DNA from 3 places in the Kocuria sp. CPCC 205235 genome. Region 2 is predicted to be linked to each of the others. Evidence: riboswitches for the same ligand, from Rfam matches in the RefSeq annotation. Region 2 holds a riboswitch; each other region holds the start of a gene.
What was found. Region 2 has a riboswitch for S-adenosylmethionine ahead of RF638_RS03465 (bifunctional o-acetylhomoserine/o-acetylserine sulfhydrylase). Riboswitches for the same ligand answer to the same signal wherever they lie in the genome.

Region 1 (5,031 bases), on a different contig from region 2:
GTTCGGCCGTCGAACTCCGCGGTCGGCTTGCCCTCGGCAACCAAGGTGCCAACACCGGTGGCCGTGTAGAACGCGGGGATTCCCGCACCGCCGGCCCGCAGCCGCTCGGCAAGCGTTCCCTGGGGTGTGAACTCGACGTCGAGCTCACCCTCCAAGTACTGACGGGCGAACTCCTTGTTCTCCCCCACGTAGGAAGACAAAACCTTGGTGACTTGCTTGTTCTCGAGCAGCAGTCCCAGGCCTTTGCCGTCCACGCCCATGTTGTTGGACACCACGGTCAGGTCTTTCACGCCGCTGTCCCTCACCGCTTCGATGAGGTCCCGCGGGATACCGGACAGGCCAAAGCCACCCACGGCCAGGGTCATGCCGTCCCGCAGTGTGTCGGCCAGGAGTTCGGCAACGTTGTCTCTGAGTTTGGACACGGTCACCCTTTCGTAATGTGTGATCTCCATCTCAGCGTAGGAAGCGCCCACATCCTGGTCAATGAACTTCCGCATTCTTCCGGGCAAGTCCTCACATTCTGAAAAACAGCGTCTAGTCTGTCCATAATGTGAACAACTTCGCGACAGCTCCAAGCCAGGGGACGACGATGACGACACCGGATTCCAATACCTCGTCGCACTCCCGCTCACCGCATACCCAGAGGGGCACTCAGGTCGTGGCCCGGGTGGCGGCCATCCTGCAGGCGGTTGCCGCGAGTGAAACGGCTGGCTCTACCGCGGCAATTGCGCTCCACACCGGACTGACCAGGCCCACCACCCATAGGCTCCTGACGGCGCTGGCCGATGAAGGCCTGGTCGACCGCACCGAGAACGGCAACTGGGCGCTCGGACCCGAACTCCACATCCTGGGCACCGTGGCGGCCCAGCGCTATCCGGCTCAGGAACTCGCCACCCCGTGCCTGCAGCGCCTCGCGGAGGCCACGGGTGAATCCGCGTTCTTCTCTGCCCGCCGCGGCAACGAAGTCATCTGTCTGGCCCGCGTCGAGGGGTCGTTTCCGGTCCGCTCCCATGTGCTTTACGAAGGGCTCCGCCTCCCGCTGGGCGTGGCGTCCGCGGGGATCGCGATCCTCGGTCAACTCCCGCCGGATCAGCTCGAAACCGCCCTAGCGGACACCCGGGACGAACGGCAACGCCTCGGCTCTCAGCACGGCGACGCACACGTCCGCAAACTCGTCGCCCGCGTTCGCGACCACGGTTGGTCCCTGAATCCGGGACGCATTGTCGAAGGGTCATGGGGCATGGCCGCCGCGGTGTTCGATGCCTCCGGACAACCCCGGTACGCCCTGTCATTGACCGGCATCGAATCAAGATTCCGCGCCGAACGCCGCCCCCAACTGGGCGCGGCGCTGCTCGATCAGGCGCACAAATTGTCCACGGCCCTGCGCACCGGGGCGCCCTCGGCGTAAGGTGCCGGGCCTGGAAGGGTGTGCGGGCGGCGTCGTCGGCGTGGCGTACGGGCCGGACCATGTGATGAGGGCTTACTGCGCAGTAGACCCGGTTACTTTGTCGTAACCCCTGACGAAATGGTTCGCCGACGCCGCTCGGCCCACCCGCCGTGCGTGCCGGGGTGTGTGAGCGGCGTCGTGGCCTATTCCCACGAGTCGCCGGACGGGCAAGAATGAAGGGCATGGAACTCGACTATCCGTTCCACGGGCGGTGCCTGGTGCAGAACAGCCCCGCGAATCGAGTGCCGAGCCACGGAACCGATCGGTTCGGCACCAGTTTCGCGATGGATTTTGTGCCGGTGGATGGACAGAACCGTTCGGCCAGGTTCACTGGCACGTCGCTGTTGCGCACGGAGGCTCCCGAGAAGTTCGTCGGTTTCGGACAACCGGTCATTTCACCCGTGACCGGCACGGTGGTTCTGGCGGACGACCACGCCGAAGATCACGACGCCTTCCGCGGGTTGTCCTCCGTTGGTTACGCGCTGACCCAAGCCTGCCGCGTCGCCGCCGGATGGGGCGCGTTGGCTGGAAATTACGTGGTGGTGCAGGATTCCTTCAGCGGCCAGTACGTAGCACTGTGCCACCTGCGGCAAGGCAGCATCAGGGTTCGAGTTGGCCAGAGCATTCAGGCTGGGACCGCAGTTGCCCAATTCGGAAATTCTGGGAACAGCACCGAACCGCACGTGCATGTGCAGGCGGTCGATTCTCTGGATTTCGCTCAGGCTGTTGGCTTACCCCTGTCATTTCCGGACGGCCTACCCCGCAACGGTCAGATCGTGGGCGACGGCCCGGAGCGCCCGGTGCCATCTGGCTAGGACGCCGTCCAGCCGCCGTCCATCGTGTAGGCGGCACCGGTGACCATGCCGGCGGAGGGACCGGCCAGGAAGGCAATGAGCTCGCCAACCTCCTCCGGCTCGACCAGGCGTTTGATCGCTGATTCGGTGAGCATGATCTTCTCGACCACTTCGTCCTCGGGGATTCCGTGGGTGGCCGCCTGGTCCTTGATCTGCTTGTCGACCAGAGGCGTGCGCACGTAGCTGGGGTTCACGCAGTTGCTGGTCACACCGTGCGGAGCGCCCTCCAGGGCCACGGCCTTGGACAGCCCCTCCAAACCGTGCTTCGCGGCGACGTACGCGGATTTGAACGCTGAGGCGCGCAGACCGTGAATCGAGGACACGTTGATGATCCGACCCCACTCGCGCTCGTACATGTGGGGCAGGGCGGCGCGGATCAGCAGGAACGGGGACTCGAGCATGAGCGTGAGGATCCTGTGGAAGTCAGCGGGATCGAAGTCCTGGACTGCCGCGACCTTTTGAATCCCGGCGTTGTTGACCAGCACATCCACGTCGAGACTCAGGTCCGCGAGCGCTGCGGTGTCGGTGAGGTCAACGGCCCACGCCTCTCCGCCGACTTCTTGTGCCATGGTCTCGGCGGCGGCGGGGTCGATGTCGGCCACGATCACGTGGGCGCCGCGTTGCGCGAGGGCCCGAACCGCTGCCGCGCCGATGCCACTCGCACCGCCCGTGACCAGTGCTTTCTTGCCCTTGAGAGTGCTGTCCGACATGCCCCAACTCCTCGGTAATGGGTGATCTACGTCCCACACATTACGCGCGCCACAATTGGCCCGACCACCCATGCATGTTGTTTGATGAGTGAGTACCCATCCAGAGCGGCCGAGAGATCTGGCTCGTCGACGCCGCAGCAACCCGGGATTGAGCCCACGGTGCTACCGCCAGGACCGATGGAAAGGACTGCTAGTTCATGCCTCAGAACACCGATCGTATTCAGACCACCCACGTGGGATCGCTGCCCCGCACCCCCGATTTGCTGGAGGCCAACAAGCGCTTCCAGGAGGGTGAAGCCACCGCTCAGGAGTTGGATGCCGCGCTCGATAACGGCGTGATCGACATCGTCCGCAAGCAGCGCGAGATCGGTCTGGACATCGTCAACGACGGCGAATACGGCCACACCATGTCCTCCTCCGTGGATTACGGCGCGTGGTGGAACTACTCGTTCTCCCGACTGGGCGGATTGACCCCCACCAACGAGGACCGCTGGCAGGACGCCGAGGTCAAGCGCTCCTCCCCCGGCAACATCGTTCTGACCAGCTTCCCGGACCGCCGCGACCGCGCTCGTTTCCGCGACGCCTACGAGGACCCCACGGCCGGAGTTCTCGCGCACCGCGCCTCGGTCGCCCAGCCCAAGATCACCGGGCCGCTGACCTACGCCGGTCAGGAAGCCGTGGCCGGCGACATCCGCCGTCTCAAGGACGCAATGGTCGAGACCGGAGCCCAGCAGGGTTTCGTGGCCGCGTTGTCCCCGGGTTCCTGCGCACGTGTCCGCAACGAGTACTACTCGACCGACGAAGAGCTCGTGTACGCCTGCGCGGACGCCATGCGCGAGGAGTACAAGGCCATCATCGATGCCGGCCTGACCGTTCAGATCGACGACCCCTCCATCGCCGAGTCCTGGGACCAGATCAACCCCGAGCCCACCGTGGAGGACTACCTGGCCTTCACCAAGATCCGCGTGGACGCCCTCAACTACGCCCTGCGCGACCTCCCCGAGGACCAGATCCGCTTCCACCTGTGCTGGGGTTCGTGGCACGGCCCGCACACCACAGACCTCGAGTTCAAGTACCTGGTGGACCTCATGCTCACCATCAACGCGGGCGGCTACAGCTTCGAGGCGTCCAGCCCCCGCCACGGCCACGAGTGGAAGGTCTGGAAGGACCACACGCTCCCCGAGGGCAAGGTGGTCTACCCCGGTTTCGTCTCCCACTCGACCAACGTGGTGGAGCACCCGGAGCTCGTGGCCGACCGCATCGAGCAGTACGCGTCCGTGGTGGGTCGCGAGAACGTCATCGCCTCCACTGACTGTGGCCTGGGCGGTCGCCTCCACCCCTCGATCGCGTTGGCCAAGCTCGGCTCCCTGGTCGAAGGCGCGCGCCTCGCGACCGAGCGCTTGTTCTAGCAAGGTTCGCGAGCGGCGTCGGCAATCAATCGACGACGACGCCGCTCGCGCCACCCGCCTCTGCCCCCTCATTTCCCGCCCCCATCACCCTGGCTCATCCTCCCCACCCCACCGCTAGTGCCCCCGCTGCCGCCTAGGGCCACGCCGCCTCCCCGCCCGCCGGGTCCGCCGGGTCCGGCCGGCGTCGCAGCTCAGCCGGCCATCGCGGCCGACCATCTGATGCCGCCTTACGGCAAAGTAACCCGCCCTACCGGGCAGTAAGGCAGGATGAAATGGTGGGGCTCAACCGGAGAGCTAGCACAGTCGGCAGAAGTGCCTGTGGATAACTCGAACTGACCGACCCCGAGACCGCCTACAGTCGCGGTCATGAAAGCCGCTCGAGTACTGAGTTTCGACCCGTTGCCAGATGTGTTGCCGACGGTCGACTGGGGTCTGCGCGCTCCTCAGCTCAACGCGGACCCCGCCATGGTGCGCCTGACCCGCGGATACTGGTTCCACAAGCCAGAGCATTACGAACCCGCGATGCTCTCCGTGCTGCTGCACCGACACTTCCGGCGGAACATGAGCGGCTTGCCGATCACCGGCCTCCACGCATTGCGGTTGTACAAGGT
Region 2 (5,031 bases):
GTTTCGTAGGCCAAGCGCGCGCGTGGGAGACGGTACCCGGATTCCAAGGTCAAGGGACCCACGTCGATATAGCCCACTACGCCGTCCTCGCGCACGAGCGAATCGGTGGTCCCGCCTCCCACGATGGTCACGCCCGCGTTCCCTCTCCATCCGAGCCGATCGTCGACGACGCCGCAGCCTCACCCAGCGCGGCCACGGCCTCGAATCCGGATTCCAGGTCGGCCACGATGTCATCGATGGACTCCAAGCCCACGGACAGCCGCACAAACCCGGGTTCGATACCCGTGGCCCGCTGCTCCTCTTCGGTCAGCTGTGAGTGCGTGGTGGAGGCAGGGTGGATCACCAACGAACGGGCATCGCCAATGTTGGCCACGTTGGAGTGCAGGGTCAGGGCATCCACGAACGCGGTACCCGCCTCGCGCCCGCCGTCGAGCACGAATCCGAGCACGGAACCGGCACCCTTGGGCGAGTACTTCTGGGCGCGGTCGTGCCACGGCGAGGAGGCGAGGCCCGCATAGGAAACGGCGCGAACGTCGTCGCGCGCCTCGAGCCACTCCGCGACCTTCTGTGCGTTCGCAACGTGCCGATCCATACGCAAGGACAGCGTCTCGATCCCCTGCTCGATGAGGAACGCGTTGAACGGGGAAATCGACGATCCCAGGTCACGCAGCAACTGCACGCGCGCCTTCAGGATGTACGACAGGTTCACCCCGAAGATCCCGTCCTTACCGAGCGCCTGTGCGTAGACCAGGCCGTTGTAGGAATCGTCCGGCTCGTTGAAAGCCGGGAAGCGCTGCGGGTCCTGGCCGAAATCGAAGTTACCCGCGTCCACGATCATGCCGCCGATGGACGTGCCATGACCACCCATGAACTTGGTCGCGGAATGCACCACAATGTCAGCGCCCCACTCGATCGGGCGGATGAGGTACGGCGTGGCAATGGTGTTGTCCACGATCAGCGGCACACCGGACTCGTGTGCCACCGCGGAAATGGTCTCGATGTCCAGCACATCGTTACGCGGATTGGGGATGGTCTCCCCGAAGAACGCCACGGTGTTGGACTTGACCGCCGCGCGCCACGCCTCGGGATCGTCAGGGTCGGAGACGAACGTGGTCTCCACACCCAGTTTGGGCAGCGTGTGGCGCAACAGGTTGTACGTGCCGCCGTACATGGATGGGCTAGCCACCACGTGAGTTCCGGCGCCGCCCAGGTTCAGGATCGCGAACGTGGAGGCGGCCTGGCCCGAGCTGAGCATGAGTGCACCCACGCCTCCCTCCAGGGAGGCCACGCGGTTCTCGACCACTTCCGTGGTCGGGTTCGTCAGGCGCGTGTAGATGGGCCCAAGCTCGGCCAGGGCAAACCGGTTGGCTGCCGTCTCCGCATCCGGGAACACGTAGGACGTGGTCTGGTGGATCGGCAGCGCCCGGGACCCCGTGGTGGGATCGGGTTCCTGACCCGCGTGGATCTGTCGAGTTTCGAAGGCCCAACCCTCTGGGTTGGACGGGGTGGCTGCGGGGCTCATACCGCACTCCCTCTCAGGATCAGGGGCCCGGTGATCGATCCGCAGCACGGTGCCCGTGCAGCGATCGGGCACCTGTGACCCGCGCTTGCCAACACCGAAGTATTTCGATGCGGCCTGGTCCTCACCCAGGGCACCCCACCGCGGAGGGAGGGTTGCCGGTCAGCTAGCTGGGGCTTGTCGCTGACTCTCGTGACCTGCCCTTCATTGTCCGGAGCCGGTACCTCGAACGTCAAGCCGAGTTACCCGCGTCACACGGTCATGTTTCAGCTCTCGATTTGGAGACCACTGTGCGCGGTGCCACGATGTGACCATGAAACTGGATCATGTCTCATTCGCAGCTCAATCCGATGGTCTTGAAGCCACCACGGAACGGATTGCCGATCAGCTAGGGATCGAGCCGGTCAAGGGCGGCATTCACCCGCGCTTCGGTACGCGAAACATGATCCTGCCGCTCACCGGGCACCAGTACGTGGAAGTGGTCGAGGTTCTCGAGCACCCCGCCGCAGACAAGGCGCCGTTCGGTCAGGCCGTCCGCGCACGTTCCGAAGCCGGCGGCGGTTGGCTCGGTTGGGTGGTCGAGGTGCAGGACCTCACGCCCTACGAGGACAAGTTGGGCCGCCCCTCCGTACCCGGTTCCCGGTTGTTCCCGGACGGTCGTCAGTTGGAGTGGCATCAGATCGGCGTGAAGGGTTTGATCTCGGATCCCCAGTTGCCGTTCATGGTTCGCTTCGATTCCGAGTCCGATATGCATCCCTCCCAGGCGCGCATCACGGACGTTCAGTTGGCCGGTATGGACATTGCCGGCTCGCCCGAGCGCGTGACCGAGTGGCTGGGTGGCCCGGTCGAGGACGTGCTGGCCTCACTCGACGTCATCTGGTCCGCTCCCAACGGGACGCCCGGCGTCATGGCGGTTTCCTTCGCTACGCCGGACGGCTTGGTCACCATTTAGTTTTCCCGTCGACGACGCCGCTGCCGCAACCTTTCGCTCGAAAAGGTGGCTGCAGCGGCGTCGTCGTCGATTAACCCGCCAGTAGTTGCGGGAGCAGGAAACCGGTGATGTCCAGGAGCGCGTGGGCGATGAGCAGCGGTGCGAGGCGACCGTAGCGCCGGTACACCCACACGAACACGAGACCCATGACCAGATTGCCCAGGGCGGGCCCAAAGCCTTGATACAGGTGGTAGCTGGCGCGGAAGACCGAGGTGAGGACCGCGATCGTGACCCAGGACCACCCGATGCGGCGCAGTCGATCGCACAGGAAAGCAACCACGATGATTTCCTCGACCAGACTGTGGCGCAACGCGGAGAGGATCAGGACGGGCACCGTCCACCAGTGCTCATCGAGCGCCGAGGTGTTGATGGCTGCGGTGAGGCCCAGTTCGCGTCCGGCCTGGTAGAGCCCCAGGGTTCCCAGCCCCATGACCAGGAACAAACCGAGTCCCCACAGTGCATCCCGCACGGGGCGGCGACCGTCCATGCCGATGCGACGCAGCACGCCCTTGATCCGCGGCAGAGAACCCGCCATGAGATACAGCGCCAGGGCCACCGGGACCAGGGCGAAACCGATGCTGGCAAGCTGCCTGAGCAGGTCGATGGCCGGGACCGGACTCAGGACCTGATTCAAGGTGGCTTGGGCATCCGAGAGCGGCCCACGAGACAGTGTTTCGGCGAGATTGAGCACGGCGTACACCGCTGATGAGCCCAGCGAGACGCCTAGGACCAACACAATGTGGAACCACAGCTCCGAGCGTGCGGGGCGTTGTTCGAGGGGCTGCGGGCGCTGGGAGTCTGTCAACACGAACACCATTGTGCCGTGCTCCCTAGACTGGGGATCATGAGTTCCGAGAAGCCCGCATATCCCGTAGCCGTTCGCCGTACCGTCCAGCGCAGTTTTCATGACCACACGTTCGACGATCATTTCGAGTGGTTGCGCGATAAGAACTCGGATCAGGTGCGGGCGCACCTGGGCCTCGAGAACGAGTACGCGGAGGCCGTGACGGCCCACCTGCAACCATTGCGGGAGCGCATTTACGGCGAGATCAAGGACCGCACTCAAGAGACGGACATGTCCGTGCCGTCCCGCAACGGGGACTGGTGGTATTTCGCCCGCACGGTGGAGGGCGGCGCCCACCAGGTCTTCTGTCGGGTCCCGGCCGTTGACAGTGCCGACACCGAGCGGGCCTGGACACCTCCGACCGTGGAACCGGGCGTCAGCCTCCCCGGCGAGGAGACATTACTGGATGCCAACGCGGCGTCCGAAACGCACGATTTCTACGCCCTGGGCAGTTTCAGTGTGTCCGAGGACGGCACCCGCCTCGCGTGGTCCGAAGACACGGCGGGCGATGAGCGGTTCACCGTGTACATCAAGGACCTTGCCTCTGGCGAGATGCTGACGGACCGCATTACTCAGACCTCCTACGGGGCCTTCCTCACTCCCGATGCGTCCGAGCTCATCTACACGGTAGTCGACGACGCTTGGCGCCCCTGGCGGGTGTATCGCCATGTGATCGGCACTCCCGTTTCCGAGGACGAGCTGATCTACCAAGAAGACAACCCTGGGTTGTGGCTGGGTGTCGAGCTGTCGGCCGACAAGCAGTGGCTGATGGTCGCGTCCGCGTGCTCGGAGTATGGGGAGTACCGCATTCGCAAGGTCGATGCACCCCGGGATCCGTGGCTCACCGTGATTCCGGAAAGCGACCGGGTGCTCTACACGGCCGAGCCCATCACCGTGGCCGGCGCAGACTATGTTCTGTTGACGCACGACTATGCGGCCCCGAATTCCCGGGTCAGCCTGATGCCGCTTTCCACGGCGGGGTCGAGTATTGCGGATGTCGATCTGATCGACGTGATTCCCGCGAGCGAGCAGACCCGGATTGAGGTGTGCGAACCCACCGCCACGCACCTGGTCGTGTCTCTGCGATCCGAGACCACTCCACGCGTGCGGCTCATCCCGCGAGCCAGCCTTGACGGTCTGGTGACCGGTTCCTTCACTACCGGCTCCCTGACCGGTACGGAACCCGCCTTCGACGAGGATCTGTTCACCGCATCAGTGGTGTCTGCGCGCTACGACAACCCGGTGATTCGGGTGTCCTACACGTCCTTCGTCACGCCGCCGCGGGTCTACGACATCCCCACAGGCCCCGTGGATGATGAGAATCTGGACGAGTTCGGCGTGGGCGCACCCATCATGCGACGCGAAACTACGGTGTTGGGCGGTTATAACCGGTCGGACTACACGGTGGAGCGCGATTGGGCGGTCGCTGAGGACGGCACCCGGATCCCGATCTCCCTGGTCCGCCGCGCAGACTTCGACGCGTCCGTGCCAGCTCCCGTGGTGCAGTACGCCTACGGTTCGTACGAGGCCAGCACCGACCCCGGGTTCTCCATCTCCCGCCTGTCTCTCTTGGACCGCGGAGTGGCGTGGGTCGTGGCCCACGTGCGCGGCGGCGGCGAACTGGGCCGCTCGTGGTACGACGACGGCAAGAAGTTCACTAAGAAGAACACGTTCACG
Region 3 (5,031 bases), on a different contig from region 2:
CTGCCGGGGGAGTTCACCGCGTACGTGGGGCACAAGGAAGGCACCCGGTCCCTGCCCGCCAGCGCCGTGCTGCTGGCCAGCGGCACGGTGTGCGAGGTCCAGATGTACCGGGTCAAGCAGAACCTCTACGCAACGCAGTTCCACCCGGAACTCGACCCGGGCGGGCTGATCAACCGCGTGATTGCATACAAGGATTTGGGGTACTTCCGTCCCGGAGACACCCAGACCGTGATCGACCGCGTGAAGGACGGGCCCGAAGTGGACCAGCCCAAGAAGATCCTGGCCGCATTCGTCGACCGCTATGCGGTGTAAGGCAGCGCGGCCCGCGGTACACGCCCTCCACAATGACCGCACCGGGGTCCAGTGACCGATAGCGTGGAGTCATGAGCCAGCATCCCGCGCCTTGGAGCAAGCCGCCAGCACCGAACTCGAGCCCGGCCCCACGGCCCGGCGAGGTGAGAGGCGCGGGTGGGGGAGCGGCGTCGTCGACCATGAACGGCGGTCGTGTCCCGGCGCCTGTACCGGCCACCGGACCGTCCCAGGTGCCGCCGGAGCAGCTACGCACGCTGGCGTATCACCGGTTAGGATTCGCCGACCGCAACCACGAATGGTGGAAGCCCCTGGTCGAGGGCGCGATTCTGTTCTTCTTGTTCCTCGTTCTGTCGGTGTTGTTCGCCATCCCGGTCATCTTGTTCATGGACAACCCCATGGGCCTGGACAACGTGGCCACCATGGACCAGCTGGATCCGCTCATCTTCTTCTTCCTGTTCGGTTCCGTCGCGCTCCTGGCACCGGCGGCGTACCTGGCCCGAAAAATCATGGGGCCGCGGCCATTGGGGCTGCTCCATTCTGTGACTGGGCGGCTGCGCTGGAAGTGGATGCTCCAGTGCGGGCTCGCGGCGTTGGCCATTTTCGTGGTGATCAACGGCTTGTCCATCCTGCTCGACCTGATGACCGGCGGCGAGGCGATCGAGTTCACCGTGGCACCCCAGTGGGGATGGTTGCTGCTCATGGTGGTGCTGCTGGTGCCCATCCAGTGTTTCGCGGAGGAACTGGTCTTCCGTGGCTATCTGATGCAGACGGTGGGCCGTTGGTTGAAGCACCCGGCCTGGGCGATTCTTCTGCCGGTCCCGCTGTTCGTCGCCGGGCACCTCTATGACGTGTGGGGACAGGCCTCCATTGCCGTCATGGCGATCACCATGGGCGTGATCACGTGGCGCACCGGCGGGCTGGAAGCGGCGGTCGCCCTGCACGTGGTCAACAACTGCACGGTCACGCTCATGGCCATCGTTGGATTGGCGGACCTGAGTGATACCAGCGGCGGGCCCATCGACGTCCTCTTCACGCTGGCTGTCAACGGGGTCTTCCTCCTGGTCGTGTTCCGGATGGCCCGTAAGACTCGAATTGCTACGTCTCGCACCATCATCCTGCCGCCCCCGCCGCGGTTGCCGGCGTTGGCGCAGCGGCCCCGCACGGTCAGCCAGGTGGGTTCCGAGCTCGCGGCGTTCGTGGTGGATCCCCGCACCCAGAACTACCTCTCCCTGCCCGAGCAGTACGGTCCCTACACCGTTCGGGATGGTCAGGGGCGCCCGGTGGGTTTGTTGGACGTGCGTAAGACGTCGGGTCCGCAGTCACCGAACGGACAATCCGGGAACGGTCCTTGGCCGAACGGCCCGTCACAGGGTGGCGATCCGCGGGACCGCCAGCTCGCGGGTGCGCAGCCGCCGAACCGGGGCTCCCACGGTGGCGACTCGGCTACCAACCAGGACCGCACTCCCTAGACTGTCCTGCATGGCCCATCACAGCGTTTCTGACTTGGATTCCCACCGCGCCCCGTTCGGCTACGCCCGCGCCCTGGGCGATTACGTCATGGCCTCGCCCAGCTCGTACCACGCGGTCGCGGCCGCGGCGGAGCTACTGCGCGGGGCGGGATTCACGGAACTGAGCGAATCCGAGGCGTGGAGCGACGTCGGCGGGCGGCACTTCACGATTCGCGACGGCGCTCTGATCGCCTGGGTGGCCCCGCGCGACTATCGTGCGGGCGCCGGGGCTCGCATCCTGGGTGCGCACACGGATTCGCCAGGGTTCAAGCTGAAGCCCAAGCCCACCACGGTCTCCAACGGCTGGTACCAGGCTGGTGTTGAGGTGTACGGCGGCGTGCTGCTGAACTCGTGGCTGGACCGGGACCTGCGTCTTGCCGGACGGATCGTGGTGCGCGGTGAGAACGGCGAGCTCACGCAGCACCTGTGCGCCACGGAGGCGGTCGCCCGGATCCCGCAGTTGGCCATCCACCTGGACCGCGGCGCCAACGAAGGGCTCAAACTCGACAAGCAGCAGCACGTGCAGCCCATTTGGGGGACCGGTTCGGCTCAGGACGCTGACGTGCTGGGCCTGCTCGCCGACATGGCCGAGGCGTCGGTGGCTCCGGAGGACATCGTGGGATTCGACGTGGTGCTCGCGGACACACAGAAGCCCGAACTGATCGGTCAGCGGCGGCAGCTGCTCGCGAGCGGGCGGCTGGACAACCTGTCCTCCGTGTACGCGGGAATGCACGCGTTGGTCGAGCATGCCGAGGACCTGGAATCCGCGTCGCAGATGTCCGTGCTGGCCGCGTTCGACCACGAAGAGGTCGGCTCCGCCACGCGCTCCGGTGCGGCGGGTCCGTTCCTGGAAGACGTGCTCGCGCGGATCAGCGCGGCGCAGGGTGAATCGCAAGATGATTACCGACGTTCCCTGTCCGAATCGGTGTGTTTGTCGGCTGACGCCGGTCACCTGGTCCACCCCAACTACCGCGGTCACCACGACCCCGTGAACACTCCCGAGCCCGGTGCGGGTCCATTGCTCAAGATCAACGCCAACCAGCGCTACACCACGGATGCCGTGGGTGCCGGTTTGTGGGCGGACGCGTGCGAGCGTGCGGGCGTGAGCTATCAGGAGTTCGTCTCCAACAACAACGTGCCGTGCGGTTCGACCATCGGCCCCATCACGGCCACCCGCCTGGGTATGCGCACCCTGGACGTGGGCGTGGGACTGTTGTCGATGCACTCCGCCCGCGAACTCGCCCACGTGGACGACCTGCACGCGCTGTCCCGAGTGACCGGGGCGTTCTGGCGGTCATAAACCGTCACGCGCGTTGACAGTCACCTTGGGTGCGTGATGCTCTGAATCCGTAACGCCATCAAGAGCGGCCGAGAGACGTGGCTCGTCAACGCCGCAGCAACCACCCGGATACCGGGACGGTGCTTCCGCCACGACCGATGGACAGCTCTTCAGCTCCTGCGGTTCGCACGATCACGCCCGTGCGCTGTGCTGCTATCGGTCGGCCGTGCGGGGCATCGCGACTGAACGCGAGGGACTACCGAGAACATGAGCAGCGACACCGGGATCAAGGAACAGTTCGACACCGCAACCCTTTACGGGGATCCGCAGCGATCCCTGAGCACCCGCGAACTCTTCGAGGTGTTCCAGCCGGTCTTTGATCGCGTTGCCGACGGTGCCGTAGAGCGCGAACAGCAGCGGATTCTCCCGTTCGAGCAGTTCGCGTGGCTCAATGAACACCGCTTCGGAGCGCTCACGGTGCCGCGCTCGCGGGGTGGTTACGGCGCGTCGCTGGAACAGGTGGCGGAGCTGCTGATCGTCCTGGCCGCTTCCGACTCCAACGTGGCGCACGTCTACCGTTCGCACCTGGGATTCATCGCGAGCCTCAGCTCCGATGAATCCGACGTCTGGTTCCCTCGGATCGCCGCCGGTGAGACCGTGGGTAATGCCGCGACCGAGCGCTCCGGTGCAGCTCTGGGCACCGCGGCCACCGCGCTCACCCAGACCGCAGACGGTAACTGGGAGCTCAACGGCACCAAGTTTTACTCCACCGGTTCGATCTTCTCCGACTGGATCCAGGTCACCGCCCAGATCCCCGGGCAGGAGGCGCGCTCGCACGCGCTGGTGAAGAGCTCGTGGGACGGCATCGAGCTGATCGACGACTGGGACGGCTTCGGCCAGCAACTCACCGGAACCGGCACCACGCACTTCCGCGGGGTCAAGGTTCCGGCAGCCAACGTGCGCAACCGCGACGGCCGCGCGACCCAGGAGACCGCTGTCTTCCAGCTCGTGCTCTTGGCCGTCGAGGCGGGGATCGCCAAGGCCGCAATCGACGAGGGCGTGCACCTGGTGCGGTCACGCACCCGCGGTTTCAATACCGGTACGGGCTCGGTCGCTCGCGAGGATCCGCAGGTGCTGCAGCGCGTGGGAGAGCTCAGCGCCAAGGCTGCCGCGGCACGGGCGATCGTTCTTCAGGCGGCCCGCGAGCTCGACGCCGCCATCGGCGTTCTCGGCGGAGACCCCCTTCTCGACAACCCCCAGGAGTTGACCAACGCGTGCGAACTGCCCGTGGCACAAGCCCAGGTGGTTGTTCCGGAACTCGTGCGCGATGTGACCGACGGGATCTTCGACCTGCTCGGTGCCTCCGCCGTGGGCAAGTCCAAGTCCCTCGACCGCTTCTGGCGCAACGCCCGCACCGTGGCCACTCACAACCCCACCATTTACAAGGCCCGCATCGTGGGTGACTACCGCGTCAACGGCACCCCGATGTTCGGGCTCAATGCCATTGGCGAGGTTAAGCCATCCGGCGAGAAGCTCCAATAGACCTGCGTGGCACACCAGGTGCGCTACTGGGTCCTAAGGGTGCCTGAGATGCGAGAGACGCTGGTGGGGGCACGGCTACGCGACTGAAGCGGCGTCGTCGGCGGTGGAATTGCTGCGGAGGGACGACGTTGCACGCTTTACCGCGCGCATTTCTCCTGGCCATGACGCGTCAGAACGGGTGGCGCAGAAATTAGGCCCGCATCCCACCGCGCAACTGGTCGATGGCGAGGTCATCTGGGCAATGCACGACCCCACTGACGTCTGACCTCCCCGCAAAGACGCACCTCAAGGGTCGTTAGAACCCTCGCGTACATCTCATGTGTGGTTAGAGCCTCTGGCGGCGCTCAAAAAGGTTCTAACGGCGCACCAGGTGCGCGGCTGGGTCCCAAG

Region 1: it holds a riboswitch for S-adenosylmethionine, as region 2 does, so the genes downstream of both, RF638_RS00995 (cobalamin-independent methionine synthase II family protein) here and RF638_RS03465 (bifunctional o-acetylhomoserine/o-acetylserine sulfhydrylase) in region 2, are expected to answer to the same signal.
Region 3: it holds a riboswitch for S-adenosylmethionine, as region 2 does, so the genes downstream of both, RF638_RS01865 (acyl-CoA dehydrogenase family protein) here and RF638_RS03465 (bifunctional o-acetylhomoserine/o-acetylserine sulfhydrylase) in region 2, are expected to answer to the same signal.

The regions. Positions count from the first base shown of each region.
Region 1 covers NZ_JAVKPR010000001.1:206,409-211,439, forward strand. Annotated here, with positions in the region: gene RF638_RS00975 (CoA transferase subunit A) at 1-422, opposite strand, end outside; gene RF638_RS00980 (IclR family transcriptional regulator) at 590-1,408, shown strand; gene RF638_RS00985 (M23 family metallopeptidase) at 1,630-2,262, shown strand; gene RF638_RS00990 (3-hydroxybutyrate dehydrogenase) at 2,259-3,011, opposite strand; SAM riboswitch class I at 3,105-3,195, shown strand; gene RF638_RS00995 (cobalamin-independent methionine synthase II family protein) at 3,209-4,420, shown strand; gene RF638_RS01000 (hypothetical protein) at 4,787-5,031, shown strand, end outside.
Region 2 covers NZ_JAVKPR010000003.1:125,620-130,650, forward strand. Annotated here, with positions in the region: gene RF638_RS03460 (homoserine O-acetyltransferase) at 1-131, opposite strand, end outside; gene RF638_RS03465 (bifunctional o-acetylhomoserine/o-acetylserine sulfhydrylase) at 128-1,522, opposite strand; SAM riboswitch class IV at 1,599-1,717, opposite strand; gene RF638_RS03470 (VOC family protein) at 1,833-2,471, shown strand; gene RF638_RS03475 (CPBP family intramembrane glutamic endopeptidase) at 2,542-3,318, opposite strand; gene RF638_RS03480 (S9 family peptidase) at 3,355-5,031, shown strand, end outside.
Region 3 covers NZ_JAVKPR010000002.1:73,441-78,471, reverse strand. Annotated here, with positions in the region: gene RF638_RS01880 (glutamine amidotransferase) at 1-312, shown strand, start outside; gene RF638_RS01875 (lysostaphin resistance A-like protein) at 384-1,781, shown strand; gene RF638_RS01870 (M18 family aminopeptidase) at 1,792-3,120, shown strand; SAM riboswitch class I at 3,173-3,264, shown strand; gene RF638_RS01865 (acyl-CoA dehydrogenase family protein) at 3,367-4,641, shown strand; gene RF638_RS01860 (GNAT family N-acetyltransferase) at 4,685-4,906, shown strand.